Regions from separate parts of the Bacillus sp. ISL-47 genome, predicted to be linked through region 1. Evidence: a T-box and tRNA genes for the amino acid it is inferred to sense, from the RefSeq annotation. Region 1 holds a T-box; the other holds one or more tRNA genes.

Region 1 (10,983 bases):
CAGGACTACGATTACTCGGAAATAGGCTACATCTTCCCTGCTGCTATGGGTGCAATGCTGATTAAGATTTTAATCGATGAAAAACTGGCGCTTTACTTTACAATTATAATGGCAATTTGCGGAAGCATTATTTTTAACGAGGGAATAACAGGCACATTCCAGGTTACCGCCGGAATCTATATCATATGCAGTGGTTTAGCCGCAATTCTGTTTTTAAGCAAGCAGAATCGCCGATCTAAAATTTTGCAGGCAGGGATGTTTGTATCAGCAGTAAATGTTGTTGTTATTTTTTCGCTGCTATTTCTAAGAAATGGGCATTATGATACTGTTGAATATGGTTTTTATTTTGTCATAGCTCTTATTTCAGGCATATCCTCCGCAGTCCTTACGATTGGGCTGCTGCCGTATTTTGAAGCAGGCTTTGGCATTTTATCAACCATGAGGCTGATCGAGCTGTCGAATCCCAATCATCCTCTGCTGCGAAAGATTTTGACGGAGTCACCGGGCACTTACCATCATAGTGTGATGGTTGCCAATCTTTCAGAATCGGCCTGTGAAGCAATAGGTGCAAATGGACTTTTGGCAAGGGTTGGCTGCTATTATCACGATATCGGCAAAACGAAGCGCCCGCAATTTTTTATCGAAAACCAGGTTAATATTGAAAACCCTCACGACCGGCTGCCGCCTCAGACCAGCAAAAATATCATCATTGCACATGCTGCAGATGGTGCGGAAATGCTAAGAAAGCATAAGATGCCGAAAGAGATTGTCGATATTGCCGAGCAGCATCATGGGACTACGTTGCTAAAATATTTTTACCATAAAGCAAAACAAACTGGCCTGGAAGTCAAAGAGGAGGATTACCGTTATCCCGGACCGAAAGCTCAATCAAAGGAATCCGCAATTATTGGAATCGCGGATAGTGTGGAGGCTGCAGTTCGATCCATGTCACACCCTACTACTGAACAAATCGAAGGGCTGGTAAGAAATATTATTGCAGACCGGCTCCAGGATGGACAGCTGAATGAATGTGATTTAACCTTAAAAGAACTGGAAGCCGTTTCGCACTCATTTTGTGAAACGTTAAACGGAATATTCCATTCTCGAATAGAATATCCTGAAATGACAAAACAGAAGGTGAAACAAGCATGAGTTTAAGCATTGACTTTTTAGATGAGACAAATGAACTGACGGAAAAAAATATAGCCCAAATAGAAGATTTAATTAACTTTGCTGCTTCAAGAGAAGGAGTGGAAGCGGATAGCGAAGTATCAATTACATTTGTGACCAATGATCGTATTCAAGAGATCAATAGGGAATACCGTGATAAAGATCGGCCGACAGATGTTATTTCCTTTGCTATGGAAGAACTCGGTGAAGGAGAAGTTGAGCTTGTTGGTGCGGATATGCCAAGGGTTTTGGGTGACATTATCATTTCTGTTGCAAAAGCAAAGGAGCAGGCAGAGGAATACGGACACTCTTTTATGCGCGAACTTGGTTTTTTAGCGGTTCATGGCTTCCTTCATCTCCTGGGGTATGATCATGAAAACCATGAGGATGAGGAAAAAATGTTTTCCCGCCAGAAGGATATTTTAGATGAATTCGGGCTCTCGAGGTAGTAAGAAACGTACCCACAGTGTCCTTAAATCCTTTACTTTTGCATTTTCCGGCATCAAATCAGCTGTGAAGAGAGAAAGGAACCTGCAAATACATCTGTTTATTTCCATAGCTGTTATTTTGCTTGGATTAGTTTTTGCTATTTCCTGGATTGAATGGATTATTATTCTTTTCGCCATCGGTGGAATGCTGTCACTTGAATTAATGAATACGGCTGTTGAAAGGGTTGTCGATCTTGCAACTGAAGAGTATCATCCCCTTGCAAAGCAAGCGAAGGATACTGCTGCCGGAGCCGTTTTTATATATGCCTTTTTAAGTGTAATTATTGGAACCATCATTTTTTTGCCTAAAATCATTGCTTATATGAGCTGAACGAAAGCTGTCCTGTTGGGCGGCTTTATTTTTTCTAATTTCGAATCATCAAAGGAAGCTGTTCTGGAACCATCATTTTCTTGTAACAAAATTGTTGTTTCCGGAGTTTGAAAACGCTCACTGAATCCGCTAAAATGACAGAACAGCCTATTTAAATTTAGCCTCTGTTAAACCGCATTATTGATTTTGGCACCCTGTTGATTGGAGTGGAAGGTGCTCGACCCCTGCGGGAGAAGCTTCTTGAAGGAGACCCCGGAAGCGCAAAGCGCTGGGGAGGCTCCTGAAACCGCCCGCGAAGCGAGTACCTGTAACGGAAATCAACAGGCAAGTTAAAGAGCAGAATTTTAAAAGCTGATATATTTTTAGAAAATTCAATTTTTTTATTACGTTTTTGCTACAAACGGTGAAAATGGCGGCAAAATGGTGTAAAATAAAAGGGAGGCTTCAGCCTTCTTACCTGAAAGGAAGAAATAAACGTGAAAATGGATCAACTAATTGAAGAAGCAAAGATAGCAAGAGATAGAGCATATGTACCTTATTCAAAATTTAAAGTAGGAGCGGCGCTTTTAAGTGAAGACGGGCAGGTCTTCCATGGCTGCAATATTGAGAATGCAGCTTACAGCATGTGCAACTGTGCCGAAAGGACTGCTCTGTTCAAAGCATATTCAGATGGAGTTAAAAACTTTTCAGCCATTGCCGTAGTCGCTGACACAGATCGTCCTGTGCCTCCATGCGGTGCTTGCAGGCAGGTAATATCAGAGTTATGCCCCCCAGATATGAAAGTGGTTTTAACAAATTTAAAAGGGGATATAAGTGAATTAACAGTAGAAGAATTATTGCCAGGAGCATTTTCACCGGAGGATCTGCATGAATAACGAGACAACAGCAAAAGGACACAAATCAGGGTTTATTTCCATAATTGGCAGGCCAAACGTTGGAAAGTCAACCTTTTTAAATCGCGTAATCGGACAGAAAATTGCCATTATGAGTGATAAGCCGCAAACGACACGCAATAAAGTCCAAGGTGTCCTGACAACAGATGATGCACAATTTATCTTCATCGATACACCCGGAATCCATAAACCAAAGCACAAGCTGGGAGACTTTATGATGAAAGTTGCCCAAAACACGCTTAAGGAAGTTGATGTCATCCTGTTTATGGTTAATGCCCAGGAAGGTTTCGGCCGCGGTGAAGAATTTATCATTGAAAAATTTCAGTCAGTTCGTACTCCTATTTTCCTTGTTATCAATAAAATTGACCAGGTACATCCGGATGAACTGCTGAAGTTAATTGATTCATACAAGGAGAAGTACGAATTCAGTGAAATTATCCCCATATCTGCTCTTGAGGGAAATAATGTTGAGACACTATTGGGACAGATTAAGAAATATATTCCTGAGGGGCCGCAGTTTTATCCTGCCGACCAGGTGACTGACCACCCTGAAAGATTTATTGTTTCCGAACTGATCAGAGAAAAAGTACTGCACCTTACAAGAGAAGAAATTCCGCACTCGCTAGCCGTAATGATCGATAAGATGGAGCGCCGTGAAGATAAGGATGTCGTTCATGTGATGGCCACCATTATCGTAGAACGTGATTCGCAAAAAGGAATTGTAATCGGAAAGCAGGGAAAAATGCTGAAGGAAGTTGGTAAACGGGCAAGGGTGGATATTGAAAACCTGCTCGGATCAAAAGTCTATCTTGAGCTTTGGGTCAAGGTTCAAAAAGATTGGAGAAACAAAATGTCCCAGCTCCGCGATTTTGGTTTCCGTGAGGATGAGTACTAATTTACCAGCCCTAATTAAAGTATTAACAGTTTTTGGTTAATATGCATGATACTGATTGACAATATTTTCGTCTCATGATTTTACAAAGACAGGCTATGATATAGATAAAGTATTGGGATAAATAAATTGCTAGTTGAATAACGGAAAGGTGGGGTTTTCGATGATGGATTTTACCTGGAAAGTGTTTTCCCAGACAGGTAATATTGACACATATCTTCTCTTCAAGGAGCTAGAAAAGGAAACTCAAGATATACCCGGAAATAACGATGAAGAGCTAGCAGAAGCTGATTTTCCCATCTCATAGGTTTGTCGAAAGACAGGGATGGTGTCAAAGGTGCTTGATAAATGTGAAGGCATCGTCATAAGAACTACTAATTATAGCGAAACAAATAAAATAGTCACCCTATACACCCGTGAGTGGGGAAAGGTTGGTGTGATGGCACGCGGTGCGAAAAAGCCGAACAGCCGCCTAGCTGCTGTCACCCAGCTTTTTACATACGGATACTTTTTAGTGCAAAGAGGAAGCGGATTAGGGACTCTCCAACAAGGAGAAATGGCTGCATCCATGCGTTCCATCAAGGAAGATATTTTTCTGACCGCTTACGCAAGCTATATTGTGGATTTAACCGATAAAAGCACAGAGGACAAAAAACCAAATCCATTTTTATTTGAATTGCTTTACCAGTCCCTGAATTATATAAATGAAGGCTATGACCCGGAAATCATTGCAAACATTTATGAAATGAAGATGCTGAATACTTTGGGATTATATCCTGTTCTTGATCAATGTTCTGTCTGTGGAAGCACTGACGGGCATTTTTCATTTTCTATCCGGGAAAACGGCCTAATTTGCCACCGTTGCCTTGAAAAAGACCCGTATCATTACAAGGTTTCACAGGGGACAATCAAGCTGCTGCGCCTGTTTTACTTTTTTGATTTGTCCAGGCTTGGAAATATCTCTGTCAAGCCGGAAACAAAAGCGGAATTGAAAAAAATCATTTCAGCTTATTACGAAGAATACTCGGGCCTAAACTTAAAAACAAAAAAGTTTCTAAACCAGATGGCCAAGTTTGATGATCTTATGTAATTTAAACGAACCTTAGGTTTAGGTTGCTTGAATATTGACAATCAATAAGGTTTCCGCTATGATTCAAATTAATTAAATAATTGCAGTGAAGGAGAAGAGTACTTAACTCATTCTATAAAAGCGAACCTGGGGCGGTGGAAGCCAGGCATGGAAGGTTGAGGAAGGGCGCTCCAGAGCAATATTGTCTTTTGATATAAAAGAGGCTGCGGCAAAGGCTGCAGCAAATAGGGTGGAACCGCGGGTAAACTCTCGTCCCTATGCCTTGAGCATAGAGACGGGAGTTTTTTTATGTTTAGCTCTATTAAAGCTTATCGTGGATTTTAACAACCGGGAGCGGGAATCAACAGACAAGGTTAATATAGCCAAATGTTTTAATACTAAAATCAGGGAAAAAAGAAGAGGTGTCTTATGAATATTCAAAACATGATATTAACACTCCAAAAACATTGGTCAGCCCAGGGCTGTATCCTAATGCAGGCGTATGATGTGGAAAAAGGCGCAGGTACGATGAGCCCCTATACGTTTTTAAGAGCAATCGGACCAGAGCCATGGAATGTGGCTTATGTAGAGCCTTCACGCCGCCCTGCTGATGGACGTTATGGTGAGAATCCAAATAGGCTTTATCAGCATCACCAATTTCAAGTGATTATGAAGCCTTCTCCGGATAACATCCAGGAGTTATACCTGGATTCATTAAAAGCATTAGGTATTAATCCGCTGGAACATGATATCCGCTTTGTGGAAGATAACTGGGAAAATCCATCCCTTGGCTGTGCTGGCTTAGGATGGGAAGTGTGGCTTGATGGAATGGAAATTACACAATTCACTTATTTCCAGCAGGTGGGCGGATTAGAGTGCAAGCCGGTTTCTGTTGAAATTACATATGGAATTGAAAGGCTTGCATCATACATCCAGGATAAAGAAAATGTGTTTGACCTTGAATGGACAGATGGCTTTACGGTAAGAGATATATTCCTGCAGCCCGAGTTTGAGCATTCAAAATATACGTTTGAAACTTCAGATCCTGATATGCTTTTCAATTTGTTCAATATCTATGAAAAAGAAGCGCACAGGCAAATGGATGAAGGTCTTGTCCATCCAGCATATGATTATGTTTTAAAATGTTCGCACACTTTTAACCTGCTCGATGCCAGAGGAGCTATATCTGTTACAGAAAGAACGGGTTATATAGCCCGCTGCAGAAACCTTGCCAGGAAAGTTGCCAAAACCTTCTATGAAGAGCGAGAGAAGCTTGGTTTCCCAATTTTAAATGCAAAGGAGGAAGGAACCCATGAATAAAAAAGATCTGCTATTGGAAATTGGCCTGGAAGAAATGCCGGCCAGATTTGTGACTAATTCAATGAACCAGCTTTCAGACAAAGTAAGCTCCTGGCTTAAAGAGAAGAAGATTTCATATGAAGAGATAAAAGCCTATTCATCTCCTCGCCGTTTGGCTGTTCTTTTAACTGGCGTAAGTACTGCACAGGAAGACATAAATGAAGAAGCAAAAGGGCCTGCCAAAAAAATTGCATTAAACGAAGATGGCGAATGGTCAAAAGCTGCAATCGGATTCAGCCGCGGACAGGGTGCCTCTGTAGAGGACATCTTCTTTAAAGAAATTAATGGGGTTGAATATGCTCATGTCAACAAATTTATTAAGGGACAGGAAACAGCTGCCCTTCTGCCAGAACTGCAGCAGCTTATTACCTCATTAACATTTCCAAAGAATATGAAATGGGCAGACCAGGAGCTGCGTTTTGTAAGGCCTATTAAATGGCTAGTGGCCTTATTCGGAAACGAAGTCATTCCTTTTGCCATTACGAATGTTCAAACATCGAATTGGACAAGAGGACACCGATTCCTGGGTGAAGAAATTGAGCTCAGCAGTCCGGCTGATTATGAAAAAGCTTTGCTGGCACAATATGTGATTACGAACCCGCAGGAAAGAAAAAATGCCATTCAATCACAGCTGGAAAAGATCGAAGAAGAAAACGGATGGGTTATACCTGTAGACGAGGATTTATTAGAGGAAGTAAATAATCTTGTTGAATACCCTACTGCTTTATATGGCCAATTCGAAGAGGAATTTCTTGAACTTCCCGAAGAAGTTCTGATAACATCCATGAAAGAACATCAGCGTTATTTTCCGGTGAAATCAAAAGATGAAAAGCTGCTTCCTTATTTCGTGACAGTTAGAAATGGGGGACATGAGCACCTGGAGAAAGTGGCTAAAGGAAATGAAAAAGTTCTAAGAGCAAGGCTTGCTGATGCTGCATTCTTCTATAAAGAAGACCAGAAAACGGATATTAATGTTTCATTGGAAAAGCTGAAAAGCATTGTATACCATGAAGAAATCGGAACGCTCGCGGAAAAAGTCGCTCGCGTGCGCCAATTGGCAAATAAATTAAGTGATGAACTCGGTTTCAGTGAAGAGGAAATAGCAGTGGCAGACCGTGCTGCTGAAATAAGCAAATTCGACCTTGTTTCCCATATGGTTTATGAGTTTCCAGAGCTACAGGGATTCATGGGAGAAAAATATGCTCTCCAAAAAGGCGAAAAAGAAGCAGTGGCGCATGCCATCAATGAGCATTATATGCCGCGGAATGCAGAAGATAAAACGCCTTCAGGCAATCCTGGGGCTGTACTGGCCATTGCAGAAAAAATGGACACAATCGTCTCTTCTTTTGCAATTGGCATAATTCCAAGCGGTTCGCAGGATCCTTATGCCCTAAGAAGACAGGCGTCAGGGATCATCCAAACATTACTGGCAAAGAATTGGAATGTTAAGCTTGAAAACCTAATTGATTTATCACTGGAAGCAGTCCTTAATGCGAAGATTGGCAAGAAGACAAAAGAGGAACTTTTTCAGGAATTGGTTTCATTCTTTAAGCTAAGAGTCAAATATATGCTACAGGAAAAAGCAATTCGATATGACTTAATTGACGCTGTTTTAGGAGGAGAAATCGGCTCGGTGCCATCCATTGTAGAAAGAGCTGAAGTCCTTGAGTCCAAAAAGGATTCTGAAGGCTTTAAAGAAAGCATAGAAGCGCTTAGCCGTGTTATTAATATTTCTTCAAAATCCAAAGAAAAGGGCGAAGTCGATAGCAGCTGGTTTGAGAATGAGTTTGAAAAAGCTCTTTTTAATAAATATCTATCAGTGAGTGAAGAATTGCGTAAAGAGGTTTCAGAGGAAGAAGCTTTTAACTTGCTTATAAGCATGAAGCCTGAGATTGACCAATACTTCGAACATACAATGGTTATGGCCGACAACGGGGCAATCAGGACAAACAGACTGAATCAAATGACACTTTTAGCCGAATTAATTATGCAGTTTGCCAATATGAATGAAATTATTGTTAAATAACGAGCTAAAATTTTGCCTTTCATGATGGAATAGGATTAAATTTAAATAAGGAATGGCAGCAGGATGCTGCTGCCAGGTAAAGGAAGAGCCTGTTATATCCTGTGACGGGCTCTTTCATATTTTTGACACAGTGTGCTGGCAATAACTGAATATGTGTGAAACGCATCTTTTCATTTATGGCAAATAGTATATAATAATTATATAAAAGTATAACCTTATTTATATTGAATTCAGAAGGTCTGGCAATGTATACCCTTTAAAATAGACCAGATCTTTCCCATGTTAGGTGGTGAGGAAAATCGAATTAAATAAAAGGCAGGAAAAGATTATTGAAATCGTGAAGGAAAATGGCCCAATCACTGGAGAGAGCATAGCAGAACAATTAAACTTGACCAGGGCGACTTTAAGGCCGGATTTGGCCATTTTGACAATGGCAGGCTATTTGGATGCGCGTCCTCGTGTAGGCTATTTTTATACGGGCAAAACAGGTGCCCAGTTATTAACGGAAAACCTTCAAAAGCTGTATGTAAAGGATTATCAGTCAATTCCGGTTGTGGTCAATGAAAATGTTTCAGTATATGATGCAATTGTTACGATGTTTCTGGAGGACGTAGGCACTTTATTTGTTGTCGACCAGGATTCTTTGCTTGTTGGAGTTTTATCCAGGAAGGATCTTCTTCGTGCAAGTATTGGCAAGCAGGAGCTGAACTCGATTCCTGTGAACATTATTATGACTAGAATGCCAAATATAACGATGTGCGAGAAAGATGATTTACTTATAGAGGTAGCTAAAAAGCTGATCGAAAAGCAAATTGATGCACTGCCGGTAGTAAAGAAGTCTGATAAGGGATTTGAAGTTAACGGCAGAATAACAAAAACCAATTTAACAAAAGCATTCTTGGCCCTTGCGGGGGAGAAATAGATTAATTGTTAGAAGGAGATGGTGTTGAAGAATGGGAAAAATGCCGATCATCTACGTCGTTTCTGACTCAGTTGGGGAAACAGCCGAACTTGTTACAAAGGCTGCCACGAGCCAGTTTAATGGCAGTGATATAACTATCAAGCGGTTTCCGTATGTTGAAGAAAAGGTACATATTGATGAAGTCATTTCTCTTGCTAAGCTGGATAATGGGATGATAGCTTATACGATGGTTAAACCTGATATGAGAAAATATATTAACCAAAGAGCAGCAGAAGAAGGGATTTATGTATTTGATATCGTGGGTCCTTTAATGGATCAAATCCAAAAAGCTTGCGGTGTAACGCCGCTTTTTGAACCGGGCTTGGTCAGAAAGCTTGATGAGGATTACTTTAAAAAGATCGAAGCCATCGAGTTTGCGGTTAAATATGATGATGGTCGCGATCCCAGAGGAATCTTAAAAGCGGATATTGTCCTAATTGGGGTTTCGAGAACTTCCAAAACGCCACTTTCACAATATCTTGCGCATAAAAGGCTGAAGGTTGCAAATGTCCCTCTTGTGCCGGAAGTGGATCCTCCTGAAGAGCTGTTTCTTGTACCGCCTGAAAAATGCTACGGCCTAAAAATCAGTCCTGAAAAATTAAATTATATCCGCAGAGAACGTTTGATATCTTTGGGATTAAGTGATAGTGCAAGCTATGCAAATATAGAGAGAATTAAAGAAGAAATTTCTTATTTTGAAAAAATTGTATCCAAAATCAAATGCCCGGTTATTGATGTTACCAATAAAGCGGTTGAAGAGACGGCAAATATGATTTTAAATCAATACCGTAAAAGCTTTCCAATAAGCTAGCACATAATTTTTTTATGTGCCTTTTCTTTTGTCTAAAATCAGGAATCTTTCGAGCAAATGCTGAATACTTATTAAATCGGACATTTATACCTGCGTTAGCCAGCGACAGGGTAAAGAAAATGCAGGTTGGTAAACCTCCACTGGCCAAGTGAAAAAATTGCAAATTTAAGTTTGTGATTATAGAGATAAAATAATGGCAAAATAGACTTTAATGTACTATAATAAAAAATTGTGATAAAAATGTACCCGAATAGGTTTAGAGTTCATTCCGAACGAATAAACTATTTATTGTGGCATGTCAAGGTTTCGTCCAAGAAAAAATTCGACATATATCTCTATACAAAAGTTATTCTTGGAAAGAAGGAATATGCGGAGTGATGTAGAATTATTAGAACATTAGGCAAACCAATCGTTATGGTGGATGCTGATTCCTGTCCTGTAAAAGAAGAAATTGTCGAAATTGCTAATTCCTTTTCCGTGGACGCAGTCTTTGTTGCTTCTTTTGCTCACATGAAAAATGATCTTAACGGGGCAGTTTGGAAGTTTGTTGATTCCAGCAAGGAAGCAGCTGATTTATTCATCATGAATAATGTCAATTCAGGAGATGTGGTTGTTACACAGGATATTGGACTGGCGTCAACTCTTTTGTTAAAAGGAGTTTATGTCCTTTCACCCAAGGGAATTTTATTTGAAGAAAATGAAATTCGCACTGCGCTTGATATGAGATATTTGTCAGCGAAAGCACGCAGAAAAGGAGTATACGGGAAAGGCCCCAAACCGTATAGTCGGGAGGACCGGTCCAGGTTTGTGGAACAGCTGACAAACATTTTGTCGAATTTTGAAGGGATTCGGTAACATTTTATAGAATACCTCAGTAAGTAATGGAGTTGTTCTCATGGCAGAGCGGATCGCCGAGGAAAAAGTTAATGAAATTCGGCAAGCTGTAGATATTGTTGATGTCATTGGCGACTATATTCAATTAA
Region 2 (10,983 bases), on a different contig from region 1:
TTTTGGAGGATGTTGTAATCTTTACTACATCCTTTAGGTCTGCAAACAGCTTCTTCTGGATGGCTTCACGAAGACGATCATGTGAATTATAATCAAACCGTTTCCCTTTTCTGGCATAAGCGGAAATTCGGATAAGGATTTCCTCTCTGAACGCTTTTTTCGCATTTTCCGAAATGCCAATTTGCTCCTCGATGGAACGCATAAGCTTTTCATCCGGTGAGATTTCCTCGCCTGTTAATGGATCGCGCAGCTTCGCTTTATTACAATATGCCTCAACATTATCCAGATAATTTTCCATAAGGGTTTTCGCAGATTCTTCATAAGAGTAGACAAACGCTTTCTGAACTTCTTTTTTGGCAATATCATCATACTCTTTACGGGCAAGGGATATAAAGTTCAGGTATCTTTCTTTAAGTTCCGGAGTGATGGATGGATGCTGATCCAATCCTTCCTTGAGGGAACGCAATACATCAAGCGCATTAATGCTGGTAATATTTTTGCGGATAATCGTAGACGAGATGCGGTTAATAACATAACGCGGATCAATACCGCTCATGCCCTCATCCGAATGCTCTTTTTTCAATTCCTCCACGTCCGCTCTGTTATAGCCTTCTACGCTTTCTCCATCATACAAACGCATCTTCTTCACTAAATCAATATCGCCTTTTTTCGGATCCTTCATACGGGTTAAGATTGTAAACATTGCTGCAACTCTCAAGGTATGAGGAGCGATATGCACATTGGCAACATCACTTTCGCGAATCATTTTATCGTAAATCTTTTCTTCCTCTGAAACTTTTAGATTATAAGGAACCGGCATGACGATTATCCTGGAATGCAGTGCTTCATTTTTCTTGTTTGAAATAAACGAACGGTACTCCGTTTCATTCGTGTGCGCTACAATAAGCTCATCAGCTGAAATTAAAGCAAAACGCCCTGCTTTAAAATTGCCTTCCTGTGTTAGCGATAATAAATGCCACAAGAATTTCTCATCGCATTTCAGCATTTCCTGGAATTCCATCATACCGCGGTTTGCCTTGTTCAGCTCCCCATCGAAGCGATATGCTCGAGGATCAGATTCTGATCCGTATTCAGCAATGGTTGAAAAGTCAATGCTGCCAGTTAAATCAGCAATATCCTGAGATTTTGGATCCGAAGGGCTGAAAGTTCCAATGCCTACCCTGCGGTCCTCAGAGAAAATAACTCTCTCAATTATAACATCCTCTATGCGGCCTCCATACTCTTGTTCCAGACGCATACTATTCAATGGCGATAAGTTCCCTTCAATTCTGATTCCATATTCATCATGGAAGTCCTTGCGGAGATGATGCGGGATTAAATGAAGCGGATCTTCATGCATAGGGCATCCCTTTATAGCATAGACCGCTCCCCTATCAGAATGGGAATATTGCTCCAAACCTCTTTTTAACATTGTCACTAATGTTGATTTACCGCCACTGACTGGTCCCATAAGTAAAAGTATCCTTTTTCGTACATCCAGGCGCTTGGCAGCCGGATGGAAATATTCCTCCACGAGTCTTTCAAGTGCCTCTTCTAAGCCAAATAGCTGATTGCTGAAAAACTGATATCGTTTTTGCCCCTTCACTTCTTCTACACCGGCATCTTTAATCATGTTATATACCCGTGAATGTGCTGACTGGGCAACCCATGGCTTCTCTTTAATTATTTCTAAATACTCTCCAAAAGTCCCTTCCCATTTAAGCTTTTCCTCTTCATGTCGATACATCTCAATTTTTTTTAGAATATCCATAAGGACCTCCCCCTGTCGCATTATCAGAGACGATTAATATACTCTATGCGCCCCGGCAATTGAACATGCGTAAATCTGTTGAGAGTTTGGTTTGTTCTTTTTATGGGGAAGTTATATGAGAGAGCCGGCCATTGGATTTTTTAAAAATATACAGCAGCAGCCAAGCTGTAAAAAAAACTCCACACTTTTCATTCACACCAATCCTTTTTTGGGCTATAATAAGCTTATATTTATCGCAGTTTAACGGTCAGTAAAACTCCTTTCTATAATTCAAGAAGAAGTTTAACTGACCGTAAGGGCCGGATTGGCTAAACTCCATAACATGGAATGCATTTCCTCTTATGGACGTTTCGATGCCTGCCTATTGACATATACGTTAAAGGAGGATTACATATACATGGGTACAATTATTATTATCGGTGTAATGGTTGCTTTCCTTGCTGCTATCTTCACTGCTGGATATGACGACAAGCCAGGCGTAAACAACAAATAAGCTGCTGATTATCCAGCAGCTTTTTTCTATGGTTTATAGTTTTACCTTAAATCCATTTTCTTCCCTTGAACAAAATCCTTCATATACATTCTAGTCTGTTTTTCCATCATGCCGCCAATTTGTCCTGTCCAGGTGTCCGTCCTTCTTCCTCCTGTCCGTTCATCATAATACTCTGAAATTATTCTATTATATTCTTCAAGTTCCTTTCGGTAGTCCTCCTCATCCTGTTTGTATTCATTTTCATGATAAATGTGCTGAAGAGGCAGTCTCGGCTTTTTATCATTCTCTTTAGAAGGATAGCCTACAGCCAAACCAAATAGCGGAATGACGCGTTCAGGTGTTTTTAAAAGATCGGCCACACCCACAAGGTTATTTCTGATACCGCCAATATAGCAGATCCCCAGCCCCATAGATTCGGCAGCAACAGCAGCATTCTGAGCAGCCAATGCTGCATCTATTACAGCAACCATAAACTTCTCCGTGCTTTCGATTGATGGTATCACATCTTTGTTTTCCATCTGGCCTATTACCTCATGACGATGCAAATCTGCACAAAAAACAAAGAAATGTCCATTTTCAGCAACATAGCTTTGATTGTTGGCGAGTTCCGCCAGCTTTTCTTTCTTTTCTTTATCCGTAACCCCAATTATTGAATAGGCTTGTACAAAGCTTGATGTGGAAGCAGCCTGGGCAGACAGCACGATGGTTTCAATCTGTTCCCTAGTTAAAGGTTTGTCTTCAAAATGCCGGACTGAACGATGGTCCATAAGCAAATTGGTAACTTCATTCATTACTTCTCATCCTTTCCATTTGTCATTTTCATTTTACCCGGAAAAGAGAGTTTTCTCCAAAAGAAAAGGCCTGACAGAATCCAGGCCTCGGACAGCTCTAATTTAGATGTAAATATTCCTGCTGGCGCAGCGCTTCATAGATAAGAATGGCTGCTGTGTTTGATAAGTTAAGTGAACGGACATTGTCGTTCATCGGAATTCTTAATGCACGATCTTTATTGCTTTCAATAACATCCTTTGGAAGGCCAGTGGTCTCCTTGCCAAAAATAAAATAATAATCTTTGTCCACATTACTGTAATCAAATGTGGAATGCGGCTTGGTGCCGTACTTCGTTAAATAGAAGTATTCACCGCCTTCACTGCTTTTAAAGAAGTCATTAAGTGAATCATGATACATAATATTTACATACTGCCAATAATCCAATCCGGCACGCTTTAGCATTTTATCATCAGTGGAAAAGCCCAGCGGACGGATCAAATGCAATATTGTATCAGTTGCCGCACAAGTGCGGGCAATATTTCCTGTGTTAGCCGGAATTTCCGGCTGGTATAAAACTACATGCAATGCCAATTCCTTCACCTCTAAATTATACTCTACATGCTATTATATCACTTTGAATTCCTCTGACAAATTACCTGTCATCGGTGATAGAGAGAAATTTGTACTTTATGTTGGGTGTGTATGCAGTTGAGTCTTCATAAGCCCAATAACGCATCCTGCTGTTATAAGTATGAGCATTGACAAGGGGCATCCCTACTGCATCTTTTCCCGTTACAATGGTCGTATGGTCAAATCGTCCGTCTCCCTGAAAATCATAACAAATGACATCTCCCAATAAGAGCTGATCCGGACTGGAGACCTCTTTTGCCCTTAACCCAGCACTTGAACCCGGAAGATACAGTCTCATCGAATTGGCTACCGACCAGCTGAAGCTCCAGTTCTCGCTCCTCATCCACCACCCTTTTCCGCGGTTTGGATAACCCCTCATAGGACCGCCGCCTACATGCAGGCACTGTGAAATATAATTGGTGCAATCCACCTCGAATTTTTTATAAGCGGGATTATAGCTGTTCCACCATTTTTCTGCATATTGCACGGCTTTCATCCGGTCATATTTATATTCCAGCCTCTCCTCTTCCCCTTCATTCCCGCAGGTTAACTGTTCTTCTTCGATCCGGATATCTTCAAAAGGATTTATCTCCTGATCCTCGACTAAAACTCCTTTATAAAATTCAGCTATGCGCTCTTCAATTTCCTCTTCCATATAGAGCATGCCCTTATGTTTAATTAAGTATCTGAAGTGGACATTGTATTCAACCCGCTTAACTCCATCTTTCTCCTCGCCAACTCTGGTAACTTTCCCAGTGGCCTGGGCTTTAACAATTTCCCCTGAGCGGCCGGACAAAGATTCCTTCTTCTTTTCAATTTTAGGGCAAGTATGAATTGAATTCCTCGAATGGGAAACGCATTGCTGCACTCTTTTAACTAAAAGTTCCTGTAGCTGGTCTCTCACGCACCTCACTCCTCTCATACTCAATACATATGAAGGCGGTGAATGGACCTTGCTTAAATTTTTGCTTAAATAAACAGCATTTGACTAATAAAAGTGCTTTTCTATCTCTCTTTAGTAGTTTCTCTGCACATAGAACGATTTTGTCTGCACATAAATTTTTTTCTCTGCGTACAACTAAATTTCTCTGCGCATAGGTTTTCCAAGGTAAAAACATAAAAAAAAGAGGAGGTAGCCCCTCCTCATCATTGTTCGATATAGCTTAAGCCTTTTTCGATTTCTTCAAGAACTTCTTCATTTTTTTCCTGCTGTAAAGCTAGTTCCAAGGCAGAAAGAGATTCTTCACCGCCAATTTTCCCCAGAGCCCAGGCAGCCGTTCCCCTGATTACTGGCCGCGGATCGGATTTCATAACATTAATCAAGTCACCGATTGCTGTTTCATCTTTATAATGGGCCAAAGCAATAATTGCATTTCGCTGTATTGGCTTCTTCCCTCTCCAGGAGCCTGAAACAGGTCCGAACTTTTCCTTAAATTCACGGTTACTGATGAAAAGCAGCGGTCTTAAAAGTGGTTTGGCAACTTCCGAATCGGGCTCCATTTCTTCATGAAAATGAAAGTCCTTGCCTTTATTTTCAGGGCAAACCGTTTGGCAGGTATCACAGCCATAAAGCCTGTTCCCCAGCTTCTCTCTGTAAGGGTCTGGAAGAAAGCCCTTCGTTTGCGTTAAAAAAGCAATACACTTCTGTGCATCCAGCTGCCCGCCCTGGATTAAAGCTCCCGTCGGACACACCTCGACACATTTATTGCAGCTGCCGCATCTATCCTCCATTGGCTCGTCAGGTTCAAACGGAAGGTTCGTAATCATTTCTCCGAGGTACACATACGAACCAAATTCGGGTGTAATAATGGAACAGTTTTTCCCGCTCCAGCCAATGCCAGCTCGCTGCGCAACTGCTCTATCCACCAGCTCGCCTGTATCGACCATTGATTTGCAGATCGATTCAGGAATCCGTGCTTGAATAAATTCTTCAAGCTTTTGGAGGCGGTCTCTCAGTACATGGTGGTAGTCTTTGCCCCACGAAGCCCGGCAAAAGATCCCTCTTCTCTCACCCTTTTTGCTGACTACTCTTACTCTCATTTTTGAAGGATAGGCAAGTGCAATCGAGATGATCGACTTCGGCTTGTCTACCAAAAGCCCCGGATTGACTCTCTTCTCTATATCAGGCTCTTCAAATCCTGATTGATACTGAAGCTCCTGCTGGCGAATTAGCCTGTTTTTCATCTCACCGAAAGTGCTCGCCGATGTAAAACCAATTTTATCAATCCCGATTGTTTTACTATACTCAATTACTTCCTGTTTGAATTGTGCAAAGTCCATCTTAGAACCTCCCTTCTATGGAAATTTATATATTTGAAAGGTCATTGTTTATAGGAACATCGCTTATTATGATAAACTATTTTAAAGTAAATTTGGAGGTGGAAAGCTTGGAAATTACAATTTCTCCCGAGCTGTGCGGACTATTTCCGCATTTTAAAGTCGGTATTATTACATATACAAATATAGAAGTCGGACAGTCTCCGCAAATGGTAAAAGGTCGTCTCCAGCTGTTCCAGGAATCTATCTATTTTGATTTAGAGGATAAAAACGTCACGGATCTGGAGGGCATTAAAGAATGGAGACAGATTTTCAAGACAGCCGGAAAGGACCCTAACCGCTACCGGCATTCTGCAGAAGCACTGTACCGCAGAATTAAAAAGCAGAACTACCTGCAGCCGGTCAATAGCTCTATTGATATTAACAACTTCTTCTCATTGGAATATCAAATTCCGATTGGCGTTTATGATGCAGACAAGCTCACTGGTGATTTATCTATCAGGCTTGGCAAAGATAGCGAAGAATATAACGGTTTAAATGGGAGACCCAATTCACTGGCCAATTTAATTATTTGCGAAGATGCAGCGGGCCCATTCGGGAGCCCATTCGTCGACTCTGAAAGGACAGCAGTAACAGAACAAACAAAAAATGCTGTCCAAATCGTCTATTTGCGCCCTTCACTTGAAACCCGGCAAGCTGAGAAAATGGTTAAATCATTGATGAATATGTACACACAAGTCCATGGGGGCGATGGGAACTTTAAGGTAATCGGGTGCTAAAAGCACCCTTTTATTTCGACAAAATTCGGGTGGTACCTGGTACCGGTTAGTAGCCAAAAATGAAAAAACGCAATACCTCGTTCTTTTTGAACGAAACACTGCGTTGGCTATGTATGGAGCGGGTGAAGGGAATCGAACCCTCATCATCAGCTTGGAAGGCTGAGGTTTTACCACTAAACTACACCCGCGTATAAAATTAAATTACCTAAATACTAACTCTTTTCCCGTTCTTTCATGCCTCTTCCTCTTCAAGCTGATTCAGAGAAGACGGATGCGTCGAGGCAACTCGACGTTAATTCATGGATGCGTTGCTCGTGGCTGAGGTTTTACCACTAAACTACACCCGCATTATTAGGTAACTATTAAGCACTTTGTCGAATCAACTATTTAATTTTACTAAATTCAGCAGAAAGGGTCAACCCTATTCGAGAAATTTGTCGAAAAAACACCGGAGAGGTTTTTTAATTTCCTCCCCAGCCATCTAAAAATGTCTACACCCACCACATGGAAGCCGGCTGCTCTTCAATTAAGATCGATTGCAAATTCTTAACTGCCCGTGTAAATCCTTCTTCAATCGACATAAGCGGATCTTCATGTTCAATGCTTACAGCATAATCATAGCCAAAGGTCCGTAAAGCACTCATCATATCTGACCATTCCTGAAGGCTGTGTCCGCATCCTACTGACCGGAATGTCCACGCTCTTGTCTGCACATTGCCATATGGCTGCATATCCGTTAAGCCATACATATTTACATTTTCCCGGTCAATATAGGTGTCCTTTGCGTGGAAGTGGTGGATAGCATTTTCTTTCCCCAATATTTTTATGGCTGCAACAGGATCGATTCCCTGCCACCATAAGTGGCTAGGGTCCAGATTAGCCCCGATTGCCTCACAGGTTTCTTCCCTTAATTTCAAAAGCGTATAAGGTGTATGCACAAGAAAACCGCCGTGGAGCTCGAGCCCAATTTTAACATTATGCTCCTTGGCAAACCGGCCGGCTTTTTTCCAGTAAGGAATGAGCTTTTCTTCCCATTGCCATATTAATACCTCTCCATATTCATTCGGCCATGGTGCAACAGGCCAATTCGGATGCTTGGCATCTTCCCCATCACCTGCTGTTCCGGAAAAACAGTTTACAACCGGAACATTCATCAAGCTTGCCAGTTTGATGGTATCATATAACACTCTGTCTGATTCCTCTGCAAAAGCTTTATCAGGTGAAATAGGGTTGCCATGGCAGCTGAATGCGCTGATTTCCAGTCCTCTGGACGTAACTTTTTCCAAATAATCATGACGAAGGTCTTCACTTTTCAAAAGCTCCTGAAGATTGCAATGAGCATTTCCGGGATAAGCACCCGTTCCGATTTCAACTGTTTTCAGACCCGCGGCCTTCACATGATCAAGCATATCCTCAAAGTTTTTTTCTGCAAATAAAACTGTAAATACACCCAGCTTCACAAGTGTCCCCTCCTGCTTCTTAAAATTTTTCTCTTTTTCCACTGCTTTTATAGATTGCATCGATTATTCTTGTTGTCTGTAAAGCTTCTTCAGGTTTAACTGTAAACTCTTCCCTGCCCATACAGGCATTAATAAAATTCTGCGTTTGTGCCAGAGAGTAGTTTACCTCCCCAGGCAGCCATTCTGGGAGGGTGTTGAGGAGCATCCCATGCTTGGATTGATTCATCCTGAATGGAAACACATCGATTCCTCCGTGCTCTCCTGAAAGGCTGACACTTTCTTCATCCCTTTCAATATTGGCTGACCAGGAAGTTTCAAAAATCAGAGATGCACCATTTTTAAATTTTATGTAGGCTGTCACATGGTCATCAACATTAAAGGTTTTATGGTCAAAGCTGCCCCATAGATTGACCTGATCAGGCATTTTGCTTAACGTATTATAAGCTGACCCTATTACTTCCATTTCTCCTGGATTTCCCATTAGCCAAAGCGAAAGATCCAAAAGATGGCACCCATAATCAATTAAGCTTCCACCGCCCTGCAGTTCCTTGTTCGTAAAAACACCCCAGCCCGGTACCTTCCGTCTTCTCATCGCCCTTGCCCTCGCAACAAATGGCCGGCCTATTTCATTTGCAAGAATGAGTTTTTTTGCAGCCTGTGCTTCTTTCATAAATCGGTAATGATAAGCAATCGCCAGGACCTTTCCCGACATGTCCCTTGCTTCAACCATTTTTTTGCATTCTTCTGATGACATTGCCATCGGCTTTTCACACAGTACATGCTGTCCAGCTTCCAGTGCAGCAACTGTAATCTCAGAGTGAAACTTATTCGGGGTACAAATGACCACTGCATCTGTTTCACTAAACATGTCCTTATAATTTGTAAATGACTTTTCAATACCGAATTGGCTTGCAGCTCTTTTTGCTGTATCTTTATTCACATCGCATACAGCCGTAATGGTTATGCTGTCAGAGAATTTCAGAAAGACAGGAATGTGCCTGGATTGGGCAATCCCGCCAGCTCCGATGATCCCTATCCGCAATTTCCTCATAAGTGCACCTCAATTAATTTTGACGATTTGTTTGGTCTTGCTGGATTCCAGGGCAGCAAGAATAACTTCAAGCGACTTCATTCCTTCTGAACCTGAAATGGCAGGTTCTTGATCATTTACAATACAATCCACAAAATGATCGATGACGCCTGAACTCTTTTGTCCGCCTTCGTCATTTGTCTGGATTCCGCCAAGTTCATACTTTACAGTTTCACCGTTCGCATATTGCACAATAAGAGAATTTATTGGGTCATCTTCTAATCTTAAGATCGCTTTCTCTCCATAAATAATCGTTGAGTTGTCTTCCTTGGAAACATAGGACCAGCTTGCCGCCAAAGTGCCGATCACACCGCTTTCTGTTTTCAAAACACATGCAGCAGTGTCTTCTACATCAGCATTTTTCTTTGCACTTGTTTCCACAAAGGCTCCGACCTCAGCAAACTCTTCTCCAAGTACATAGCGAAGCAAATCCGTTTTATGAACGCCAAGGTCACCCATTGCGCCGATGAAAGCCTGATCCTTTTTGAAAAACCAGCTATCTTTGCCATCCGCACTCCATCCCTCAGGACCGCCATGGCCAAAAGCTGTTCGGAAGCTGAAGATTTTTCCGGCTTCGCCTCTTTCAATTAGTTCTTTTGCTTTTTTATGTGACAGTACGAACCGCTGGTTATGGGCAATCATTAGTTTTTTTTCATTTTTATGGGCTGCTTCAATCATTTCCAACGCCTCTTCCTTTGAGGTAGCCATTGGTTTTTCGCATAGAACATGTTTCCCTGCATTAAGTGCCGCAACTGAAATCGGAGCATGCAGATAATTCGGGGTACACACGCTGACAGCATCCACATCAGCATCAGCAAGCAATTCTTCATAGTCGGTGTACCCTTTTGCCTGGTATAATTCAGCAAACCCCTGTGCTCGTTCTTCTGCAATGTCACAAACCGCCGCAATGACTGTCCCGCTGTTTGCATGGTATTCAGGCATATGGCGATGCTTCGCAATACTTCCGCAGCCAATAATCCCTATTCTGATTTTTTCCATCTTATTTCTTCACTCCTTCATACTTCGCACTGATTTTCTCTAATGGTTTTGCGTTTCCATAAACAGGTGTCGGAAGACCGGCAGGCTTAGCCCACTGAACAGCATTTCTAATGACTTGCTGAATGTCCTTATGATAATAAGTTGGGTACGTTTCATGCCCTGGGCGGAAATAAAATATCTTTCCCTTACCCCTTTTATATGTACATCCGCTCCTGAAGACCTCTCCGCCTTCAAACCAGCTTACCATTACAAGTTCATCAGGAGCAGGAATATCAAAATGCTCCCCGTACATTTCTTCTCGTTCAAGCTCAATATATTCTCCCAATCCTGAAGCAATCGGGTGGCTCGGGTCTACAATCCAAATCCGTTCCTTTTCATCTGCCTCCCTCCACTTTAAATCACAAGAGGTTCCCATTAACGTTTTAAAGATTTTTGAGAAATGCCCTGAATGAAGAACAATCAGCCCCATTCCTTCAAGCACTCGTTGTTTCACCTTTTCAACGATGGAATCTTCCACTTCCCCATGGGCGAGATGGCCCCACCAAATCATTACGTCAGTTTTCTTTAAAACATCGTCAGTAATTCCATGCTCGGGCTCATCCAATATTGCAGTACTAACCATATATCCGTCATTTTTTAAAAAGCCGGCAATCGCACCGTGAATTCCATCCGGATACACAGCTCTTACCTTTTCATCCTTCTTCTCATGGCGG

The links. A T-box is a leader RNA that pairs with one kind of tRNA and senses whether it is charged. The one in region 1 lies ahead of glyQ (glycine--tRNA ligase subunit alpha), so its partner is inferred to be a tRNA-Gly.
Region 2: it encodes a tRNA-Gly, which carries the amino acid that the T-box ahead of glyQ (glycine--tRNA ligase subunit alpha) is inferred to sense. The anticodon was not compared.

What each region holds. Positions count from the first base shown of each region.
Region 1 covers NZ_JAGGQS010000060.1:7,916-18,898, reverse strand. Annotated here, with positions in the region: gene J7I93_RS20120 (HD family phosphohydrolase) at 1-1,152, shown strand, start outside; gene ybeY (rRNA maturation RNase YbeY) at 1,149-1,619, shown strand; gene J7I93_RS20110 (diacylglycerol kinase family protein) at 1,597-1,989, shown strand; gene J7I93_RS20105 (cytidine deaminase) at 2,472-2,864, shown strand; gene era (GTPase Era) at 2,857-3,777, shown strand; gene J7I93_RS20095 (YqzL family protein) at 3,938-4,081, shown strand; gene recO (DNA repair protein RecO) at 4,112-4,864, shown strand; T-box leader at 4,941-5,124, shown strand; gene glyQ (glycine--tRNA ligase subunit alpha) at 5,273-6,163, shown strand; gene glyS (glycine--tRNA ligase subunit beta) at 6,156-8,228, shown strand; gene ccpN (transcriptional regulator CcpN) at 8,518-9,150, shown strand; gene J7I93_RS20070 (pyruvate, water dikinase regulatory protein) at 9,182-10,000, shown strand; gene J7I93_RS20065 (YaiI/YqxD family protein) at 10,415-10,855, shown strand; gene dnaG (DNA primase) at 10,896-10,983, shown strand, end outside.
Region 2 covers NZ_JAGGQS010000067.1:8,660-19,642, reverse strand. Annotated here, with positions in the region: gene J7I93_RS21315 (PrkA family serine protein kinase) at 1-1,771, opposite strand, end outside; gene nfsA (oxygen-insensitive NADPH nitroreductase) at 2,306-3,055, opposite strand; gene trmL (tRNA (uridine(34)/cytosine(34)/5-carboxymethylaminomethyluridine(34)-2'-O)-methyltransferase TrmL) at 3,153-3,626, opposite strand; gene J7I93_RS21300 (amidase domain-containing protein) at 3,688-4,569, opposite strand; gene queG (tRNA epoxyqueuosine(34) reductase QueG) at 4,812-5,945, opposite strand; gene J7I93_RS21290 (B3/B4 domain-containing protein) at 6,053-6,721, shown strand; tRNA gene J7I93_RS21285 (tRNA-Gly) at 6,836-6,909, opposite strand; gene J7I93_RS21280 (sugar phosphate isomerase/epimerase family protein) at 7,213-8,181, opposite strand; gene J7I93_RS21275 (Gfo/Idh/MocA family protein) at 8,201-9,232, opposite strand; gene J7I93_RS21270 (Gfo/Idh/MocA family protein) at 9,242-10,270, opposite strand; gene J7I93_RS21265 (ThuA domain-containing protein) at 10,272-10,983, opposite strand, start outside.